DNA from 3 places in the Ureibacillus sp. GCM10028918 genome. Region 1 is predicted to be linked to each of the others. Evidence: predicted binding sites of a transcription regulator. Region 1 holds the regulator's gene; each other region holds the start of a gene.

Region 1 (3,286 bases):
GCAATTTCTTGGAAGGTTAGTCCTTTTTCACGGAGTTTTACAATTTCTTCGATTGGTACCTCTATTCGTTCGCGCCCTTCATGATTATGCCGATTTTTAATATTCAACTCGGGGCGATAGCCATTATCTACAGCTCGTCTCATTCCTCTTTTAATTTTGGCATTGTGAATTTTTCGTTGATACTCTTCTACAATTGCTAAAATCTCAAGTAACATTGTATCCATCTCATTTAATGTTAAGGGTCCTGCATTATTTAAGGAATAAACGGTTGTCCCATTTTTATGCAGCAAATGCAAGACAGCCATTCGTGCATTACCGCGTCCCAAACGCGTTTCGTCTTGCACAAATAATACTGTTACATTTTTTTCCTTTATATAGTCCAGCATTTCAAGGAGTCCATCTCGTTCCACTTCATAACCACTATGTTGATCTTGGAAAATCTCTAAAACTTGAAAGTTCATTTCGCCCGCATAGCGGCGTAGTTCCTCTTCTTGCCGCACAAGGGATGTCTCTTGTGTATTTTTTTCTGTACTTACACGTGTATAGATGACTGCTTTGTTTTGTTTGCTCATTTATTCTTAACCGCTACCTCTACCGAATGAAGCTCTTCTTCACTCTTTAATTTTGCAATATGGATACTCTTTGAATTAACTGGAACCGTTAAGGCATGACCTGCCACAATATGTTCTCCAGTAAGACTATTCTCAGCTTTCACATGCTCGATCCACTCTTGTATTGTCATTTTACCACGATATTGTTCTGCTAATGTCCATAATGTATCGCCGTGCTGAATCTCAATTTGTTCGTATGTGTTTTTGCCATTATCAGTAATTAATAGAAATGCACCCATCACAAAGAAAGCAACGAATAACACCACAATATAAGTATTTTTTTGTAACCAGTTCATAAATTAAAACCTCTTTTCGAATAATTGTTTTGCGAATGTATGTTCCTAATTTAATACGAACACTTGTTTTTGTCAACACCAATTTCGAACCTATGTTTGCATTTCTGTTCATTCACTGATATACTATATGTAACTAATAGAGGTACATATTCACAAAAGAGGTGATAGAGTTGAAAAAAATATCAAAAAGACAAGAAGATATTTTAGCATTCATAAAAGAAGAGGTTCGTGCAAAAGGGTATCCGCCTTCTGTTCGTGAAATCGGGGAAGCAGTAGGTCTTGCCTCTAGTTCAACGGTACATGGACATTTAGCTCGTTTAGAGAGCAAAGGTTTAATTCGCCGAGACCCAACAAAGCCGCGCGCGATTGAAATATTAGATCAAGAAGAAGCAGCAATTCAAAAACAATCCGTTGTACATGTTCCTTTAGTAGGGAAAGTTACAGCAGGTCTACCTATTACAGCAATCGAAAATATCGAAGAATACTTCCCTCTACCAGATGCTTACGGTACAAGTGAAGAAAATCTATTCATGCTTGAAGTAATGGGAGAATCAATGATCGAGGCTGGGATATTAGATGGAGATTATGTCGTTGTCAAACATACGAACACTGCCAATAACGGGGAAATTGTAGTTGCAATGACTGAAGATGACGAAGCAACGGTAAAACGTTTCTTTAAAGAGAAAACGCATTTCCGTCTTCAACCTGAAAACTCAAGTATGGACCCAATCCTAGTAAATCAAGTAACGATTTTAGGTAAAGTAGTAGGGTTATATCGCAATATTCATTAAAAAAAGTTGTCTCGTTAGTCAATAGACTGTGAGACAACCTTTTTGTTTAAACGGGATATTTTTGTGCGCTTTATTTACATAAGGACTCTAAAATAACAAGATTTTCAGGTAAGAACTGCCTATTAGAGTAGCTATGAGACCACTGTTGCATTTTGCTGTTTATTAGCTACACACGCGTCGATAAACGACTTAAACAGATTTTTCGCATGTTCGTCCCCCGCGATCGCCATCTCCTCTGGATGCCATTGTACCCCAACACAATAAGGGTAATCTTTTATTTCAAAGGCTTCAATGATGCCGTCACTCGCCTTAGCGGTAATTTCGAAAATATCAGGCACTTTCTTCAATGCTTGATGATGGAATGAATTCACGGCAATTTTCTCTTTTCCGATACTTTCGTGTAGCTTACTGCCCTTGGTAATCTCGATATAGTGGGATGCTTCTTTTCTGCGAGCATTTTGTTTATGAAGGATTGGCGTATGCTCATACTGGGAATTGATATCTTGATAGAGTGTCCCGCCTAAAGCTACATTCAATAGCTGAATCCCGCGACAAATCCCGAAGATCGGCATCGTTTTCTTAAGAGCCGCTTCAGTCAGCTCAAGTTCCACTTCATCTCGTTCCAGCATAATATCGCCAATGTTAATGTGCGGCTCTTCATCAAAGAAATGCGGATGTACGTCTACCCCGCCTGTCAGCAGTAAACCATCGATTCCTTCCAACAGCTGCTCAGCATCACTTTCCACACCAAAAGGAATATTCACCGGAATTCCTCCCGCTTGAAGTACAGACTTCACATAGGCTTCATTAATACAATATTGTCCGTTGTTCGTTGTCATCGTAATACCGATAATTGGTTTCATTAAAAACCACCTCCATAATTCCTATAATAATAACTTGCTTTACAATATTCTAGCTTAACTTTGTTTTTCCTTTAAAATGTAAAAAAGAGTCGCCTCATACGAGAGAGACGGCCCAAGTGAATAAAAATATTAATCAAAATAAATTTGCATACCAGTCAAGTATTACTTCTCCGTAGAAATACACAATAATGGCTGCTAGAGCGATAGAGGGGCCAAATGGGACAGGAGTTTTTCTCCCTTGGTTGCGAATCTTCAGGACGATGATACCGACAATCATACCAATGAATGCTGATAGGAATAGTGTTAGCAACGTATTCAGAGTGCCTAAAACAAGGCCAATTAAAAAGAAGAGTTTAATATCTCCCCCACCCATCCCCCCATTAGAGACAACGGCAATAAGGTAAAGGATGCCAAAGCCAACTACTGCACCTAGCAAACTATCCCACCATGGGTCGATTGGCGAGAAAATGCGTCCTAATGCTAATAAAGGTAAGAAGAACAACAACACTTTATCTGGAATGAGCATATAAGCGAAGTCAGAAACTACTGTAATCATTAACAAGGAAATGAAAAGCAGGGCTACAGCCGTTTCAATTGTTAAGCCTAATTTCCAAACTGAGAACGAAAATAAAATCCCCGTAACAAGTTCCGTTAATAAATAAATCGGTGTTACTTTCGCATGACATGTACGGCATTTTCCTCGTAAAAATATGTAAGATAAAACA
Region 2 (3,286 bases), 520 kb from region 1:
TTGCATACGGTTCAAAAACAAGTCCAAATAAATGTCATTCAATAACTTTTCAGATTCGTTTGCATGTTGATAGTTCCCAACTGCCTTAAGAAAATCTGTGTATGAATAATATTTATCCATCGATATCACCCCGATTCCCTTTTTTCTATTATAAAAAATTGGTTGTCAATTTGCAATATTTTCTGAAAAATAGATATACTTTTTCAATCTTTAGAGAAGAAATACCTATCTATATGCTGGTGCTTTCAATTTCCACTGTTTCGCACGTTAAAATAGTAATTTTGCTTCCGAAATATTATTTCAAAAATTTGTCAAATTTTTTCAATTGAAATGGTAAAAAATTCATATTATGATTTTATTAAATCGGTTATATAGCATTATGAAATCATTTAAAGGAGGAGTAATTATGCAAAAAAATATTATTCTTATCGAGTCATACCGGATTTCTTTTAATACGTATTTAATGATGCCTATTAAGCGCGGGGAAAAACTTTACTGTCATGTTTATGATAAAAACGGAGAATACGTTGTTGAACGAAAGCCTCTTTACATAGTTAGAAAATCCTGTGAAGTGTTAGGATATAACTATACTCATGCCAAGAACTTCTCAAAATCCGTCCTTGGAAAAGCGAAGCACAAATTACCAGTTATTATTACTCATGATGGAATACCGAATGTATTCTTCCCTCTTTTTTCTCCATCTTCACCAAACAACATTTGGGTTGGTCTACATGCCATTGCCAACATCCGACGCCTCAAAGATTTTACACAAATCACCTTGATAGATGGAAAAGAGTTTGAACTTCAAATTAATTATTCATCTTTTTGTGCCCAATACGTTGCTGCAACAATGCTTCTAAAACATGCTTCTAATCAAAGAATTATAATTCGAAACGAATTAAATCAACCTCAAAATCCTTTGCAATCTATAGGGTTCGCTGAAATTTCTGATTACTCCGCGATTTATAATTCTCTTAAATCTACTGAACCTATTGAACCTATCAAATTTACTGAAAATAAGGATGCCAAGAAACTCAACGAACCTTTTGATCCTTTTGACTAGCATTAATATTTGAAGCTTTATTTAAGTAAAACTTGAGTAAATCTTCAACATGGTTCCTTAAGCGTATATTCGAATATCTTCTAACATCCATAACTTGCTTATAATGAAATTGATACTCTGTAAACATTTCGTCTCGTTTACCCTGAACCACTTTTAATTGATGAATTTTTAAATACGCCTTTGTTTCTCTCAAATCAATTTCTGCGTGTTTTCTTGCTTCATCAATCAAAGAAATATATGGTCGCTTTAATTTAAACTGCCCTGCCTCTATTTGTGCATAATCTTTTTCTAAAACGATAAGCAGCATCGGTAAATATATAGCTGCTTCTAGATATGAGACAGTTTCAATGGGAATATGTGCCATCAAACCCCTCCTATTAATAGAACGTTTGTTCCTATTATTATATTACAACATATTTAAAATAATGCAATTGTGATATGGAGGTAAATAAAGGATAATTAGGCAATTAAAGTTGAGATGTTTAGGGTATGTAAAAGTATATTTTATAAATATCAACGATTAAAATTAATTTTGCTATATAACCGATTTTATTTGCACCTTAGATGGAGCATAATAAAAGATATTACTAGGCAGAAAAAAAAAAGAGAAGGAGAAAGCTAAAAATGGAGCAAATTTTACAAGCCGTTTTAGAACTATCAGATAAAATGGACCATCAATATCACGAACTCAATCAAAAAATAGACGAACTTAGTCAAAAAGTGGATGGAAACCATGCAGAACTTCTTGAAAAAATTAAAAAGGTAGAAGTAAGAATTGGCATTTTAGCAACTGAATTCAATTCCATCAAAGCGGACATCTTTCTTATAAAAGAAGAAAACAATATGCTTTAGGTACAGCTAACTTCAAAATTAAATTAAACCTTTTTAGCAAAGTTTATTCCCTTGCCAAAAAGGTTTAATTTTTTATTTATTGCCCAATACGTGAACGAAGATAAGCATTGATGAAATCATCTAAGTCGCCATCCATTACCCCTTGAACGTTTCCAGTTTCAAAAGTTGTACGGTGATCTTTTACCATAGAATACGGATGGAAGACATACGAACGAATTTGAGAACCCCAGCCAATTTCTTTTTGTTCTCCACGAATCGCATCAAGCTCAGCTTGTTGTTTCTCGATCTCAAGTTGGTATAATTTTGCTTTTAACATGTTCATCGCTTTTTCACGGTTTTTGATTTGTGAACGTTCCGCTTGGCAGGATACCACCACGCCTGTCGGGATATGCGTAATACGAACAGCTGAGTCCGTCGTATTAATATGCTGACCACCCGCACCTGTTGCACGATACGTATCAATTTTCAAATCTTCCGTACGAATATCAATTTCAATTTCATTATTAAACTCTGGCATGATATCGCATGAAACGAAGGAAGTATGGCGTCTGCCTGCAGAGTCAAAAGGTGAAATGCGCACTAAACGGTGTACCCCTTTTTCGGCTTTTAAGTAGCCATATGCATTATGCCCTTGAATTAACAGCGTTACAGATTTAATTCCCGCTTCATCACCTGGTAAATAATCCATTGTCTCTACTTTAAAGCCATGTTTTTCAGCCCAACGCGTATACATACGCAACAGCATCGAACCCCAGTCTTGTGATTCTGTACCACCCGCACCTGGGTGCAACTCTAAAATGGCATTATTTTTGTCGTAAGGCTCACTTAAAAGCATTTGCAACTCAAAGCCGTCCATTTTACGTTGGAAGTCTTCAAGCTCGCTGCCTAACTCCTCTTGGAGATCTTCATCTGGCTCTTCTTTTAAAAGTTCCAATGTCATATCCAGATTTTCATGGGTTGTCACCAGATCATTAAATTCATTGACAATGGCTTTTAATCCATTTGCTTCATTAATGACGGTTTGAGCACCATTTTGGTCATTCCAAAAATCCGGCGTAAGCATCATTTCGTCTAGTTCCTGAATACGTGCCTCTTTGTTTTCTAAGTCAAAGAGACCCCCTGAAGTCCGCCAATTTCGAGGCTGTAGTTTCCAAAACATTTCTTACTTCCGATAATTCGATCATTTAAAATCCTCCGTACTCTTATATTAAACCTGTGAGAACCGCATCATCTGATCATGATGAAAAGAAGACTGCGGTTCAAAAGTTTGTTTCTTAACTTGTAGTTGTAGTTGTAGTGAAACTAATCTTGGGGCTTATTCAGCACCATGACAGTTTTTATATTTTTTGCCGCTACCGCATGGGCAAGGGT
Region 3 (3,286 bases), 170 kb from region 1:
GAATTGAAAGGGTTTGGAATTTATGTCGTTGCAAAGTGTAAAAGAACATCTGAAGAAATTTAATCGTGAACAAGATATATTAGAATATGAACAAATTAGTGCTACCGTTGAACAAGCTGCAAATGCACTGCAGGTAACTCCTGCAAAAATCGCAAAAACTTTGTCATTTAAAGATAAAGAAGGAAATGCAATATTGGTAGTAACAGCTGGAGATGCAAAAATAGATAATAAAAAATTTCGCTCTCAATTTGATATTAAAGCGAAAATGTTAAGCGCCCAGGAAGTAGTAGAACAAACAGGACATGTCATCGGAGGGGTTTGTCCCTTTGGTTTAGCAAATGATATAAAAGTATATTTAGATATTTCAATGAAACGATTTAATACGGTATTTCCAGCCTGTGGAAGCATAAATTCTGCTATTGAAGTAACATGCGATGAATTACAACAATATTCAAGGGCTGTTGAATGGGTTGATGTCAGCAAAGAATGGAATACCGAGTTAATAGAAGGAAAAATGAATACGAACATAATAGATTGAAAATTGTAGGAGGAAATGCTGTGTATTTACTAGATCATCTTGTACATTTCGTGGAAAAACCTGAGCGGCTAATTGAATCTGCGAGTGAACTTGGGCTACATACTGTTAAAGGTGGAAAACATGAGATGTGGGGAACCTATAACTCATTATGTTATTTTGACTTATCTTATATTGAGTTTATCGGTATCTATGATAAGAATTTATTTGAAAAATCAGCTAGCGAACCGTACACATTACATGAAACATATAAAAAGATGAAATATCAAAATGGCGTAGTTCGAATCGCTTTGCGAACAAATTTTATCGACAAGGCTGCAGAAAATCTAGAATTATTAGGCTATGAGGTTTATGGCCCTGATGAATTTTCTAGAACACGCCCAGATGGTTCTGTTTTAAAATGGAAGCTTCTTCATTTTGGTAAAAAGGGACAAATCCTTGATTTCCCATTCATTATTCAATGGGAAGGGGAAGATAATGATCGTTTTAAAGACCTGGTTGAGTCAGGAACAATTAAGCCTCATCAGCTTGGTCATGTTCAAATTAAAGAAATCCAGTTTGAAGTGGAGGACTTATCAACTGCAACTGAGTGGGGAAAAGTATTTGAATTTGAAGTTGAAGATGCACACTCTTCCAAAACAGTAAAAATGCCGAATTGTTTATTAAAGTTTAAAAAAATCGAAGATGACAATAAAATAGCTCAAATTACCATCTCTGGTGCAGTAGAGGAAAAAGAAGTAACCTTGGAAGGAACAAAATATCTCTTCAAAAAGGAATAGATTTTATTTAATGGCGGGTATATAGGAGTCATTTGATATATCACTAAAAAACGCAATAAGCATGAAAAAATTCGAGGGTTAATTACTCCCTTATAAGCACTCTAATTTATATTTAAGAACATGTTTTGATTATTATCATTGCATGTTCTTTTTAATTAATTAAAAAATGATCAATATAATTCTTGAGTTTGAGAACGAATGTTCGTATAATTAATTTCAGATTAAAGAGAATTGGGAAGGGAGTGTGCTGCATGGATTTAACGAAAGAAATAAAATCAATAATCCACCTGTATGTCATATTAGAATTAGCGATAAAGTCGGTTAAACACGATCAGAAATTATTTGAATCATTTAAGGTGAAGCGACCTTATCTATCTTTCTGTACCCAGCAATTAGAAATGTTGAAAGAGGAGTTTAATAAAGTATCAAAATCCTTGTACAAAAAGGGTGTTACCTATGAAAAGTATCAATGCTTCAATCAAAACGAATGTATCTATAGCTTTAATTATCGCGGTAAAATTATACCCTTCCAATACCATGGTGAAGTATTGAAGGAGCAAGTTGAGCGAAAGATTGAGCTGATATTAAAGGATGTAAAAGGGGAAGTATCATGATGAATGAGCATAAAAAACGATTCTGCCTAACTGAAGATGAACGAAAACAGTTGATGGCAGAAATAAACCCCATCCTCGAAAAAAAATCGCTGGAAGAAATTAAACTTGCTTTACAGCTAATCAATATAAAAAATATGAAGCAAACATAGACCATCCCGGAACAAGGCGTAACTTTTTTTAATGTATAATAGAAATCTAAGTCCTAACCATGTCAACAACAATAGTTGCTATAAAGTATGTAACAATCGAAATAATTGCACCCATTAACCCGAACAGCAAAAAGGCTAAAATGAATATAAAGATATTTATTATAAAAATGGATTCTCCCACGGAATAGGAAGTTCTACTGGAAATCAGAATTGCTAATATGTCTGTCCCATCCAATGCGCCACCATTTCGAATGACAATACCGATGCCCAATCCAAGTAATATAGCGCCGATGAAGATCAATAAAACGGAACTTCCAAAAAGAAAAGGAGGAAATACTTCCAAAAAGCCAGTTGACACTGTTAAAGACACAATCCCTAACATCGTAGAAAAAGCGAAACGCTTTCCTAGATGAATATAGCCTAAAAAAATAAAAGGGATATTCAGCAGGAAAAGCAGTGCACTTAAAGATAGACCCAGTTTATCTGAAAGCATCATTGATATTCCTGTAATTCCACCATCAATTAACCCATTCGGAATAAGAATCACTTCTAAACTAATAGCTGCCATAAAAGCACCAATGATAATCCATGGAATTCTTGAGATTACTTCCAAAACATATATCTTAAAGAGCTGTTTTGTTCGCAAATAAGTTCTCCTCATATGTTTAGTAGGCTAGCACATACACGTTTGTAAATTGCCTATACCATAATTATGAGTTTGTAAGAAAGAAGATACGTATTCTATCAAAATATTTCATGCCAAGTCGCTGTTTTAAAATATGAATCGTATTCTTAAGCAATATATTATTATTGTAAACTAAAGGACTTCACCTCCTCTAAATCGAAGTTAGAAGAAGGGGGTTTTTCATTTGGAAAATAAATCAGTGTTTGACCGAATATTTATGACGAGTTTCCTATTTATTTGTATTGCTTTTGTTACAGGTATTGCGGTGTTATACTGCCTACTAATGGGGAAAATTCATTACATAGGGCTTTTAATTGTGATTGCAGTTATACTTTTTTTACTATTCGTTTTTAAGATATATCAACTTCTTAAAAATAAAAAAAGAAAAATAGTTTTTTTCACGATTGCCATATTTGCAGTAGGACTAGCATCTATCCCTCCGATATATAAAGGGTATTCAAATCAATTGGCGACAGTAAATGGTGATGTAGATATTTATGAATACATGCCCTTTTCAAACAATT

The links. The regulator LexA, encoded in region 1, represses DNA repair genes until DNA is damaged. The targets are predictions, from matches to a motif close to CGAACATATGTTCG.
Region 2: the regulator LexA is predicted to act here: its motif matches at 1,446-1,459, upstream of ACFQU5_RS06790 (YhjD family protein).
Region 3: the regulator LexA is predicted to act here: its motif matches at 1,506-1,519, upstream of ACFQU5_RS03645 (YhjD family protein).

What each region holds. Positions count from the first base shown of each region.
Region 1 is NZ_JBHTFK010000005.1:226,699-229,984, forward strand. Features, by position in the region: gene ACFQU5_RS04425 (YneB family resolvase-like protein) at 1-572, opposite strand, end outside; gene yneA (cell division suppressor protein YneA) at 569-907, opposite strand; gene lexA (transcriptional repressor LexA) at 1,078-1,698, shown strand; gene ACFQU5_RS04440 (gamma-glutamyl-gamma-aminobutyrate hydrolase family protein) at 1,830-2,561, opposite strand; gene ACFQU5_RS04445 (prepilin peptidase) at 2,695-3,286, opposite strand, start outside.
Region 2 is NZ_JBHTFK010000005.1:747,163-750,448, forward strand. Features, by position in the region: gene ACFQU5_RS06780 (IDEAL domain-containing protein) at 1-120, opposite strand, end outside; gene ACFQU5_RS06785 (competence protein ComK) at 407-1,063, shown strand; gene ACFQU5_RS06790 (YhjD family protein) at 1,035-1,427, opposite strand; gene ACFQU5_RS06795 (hypothetical protein) at 1,688-1,915, shown strand; one part of gene prfB (peptide chain release factor 2) at 1,992-3,023, opposite strand; one part of gene prfB (peptide chain release factor 2) at 3,025-3,096, opposite strand; gene secA (preprotein translocase subunit SecA) at 3,231-3,286, opposite strand, start outside.
Region 3 is NZ_JBHTFK010000005.1:59,300-62,585, reverse strand. Features, by position in the region: gene ACFQU5_RS03655 (YbaK/EbsC family protein) at 23-538, shown strand; gene ACFQU5_RS03650 (VOC family protein) at 559-1,314, shown strand; gene ACFQU5_RS03645 (YhjD family protein) at 1,566-1,928, shown strand; gene ACFQU5_RS03640 (hypothetical protein) at 1,925-2,077, shown strand; gene ACFQU5_RS03635 (YitT family protein) at 2,124-2,723, opposite strand; gene ACFQU5_RS03630 (PstS family phosphate ABC transporter substrate-binding protein) at 2,947-3,286, shown strand, end outside.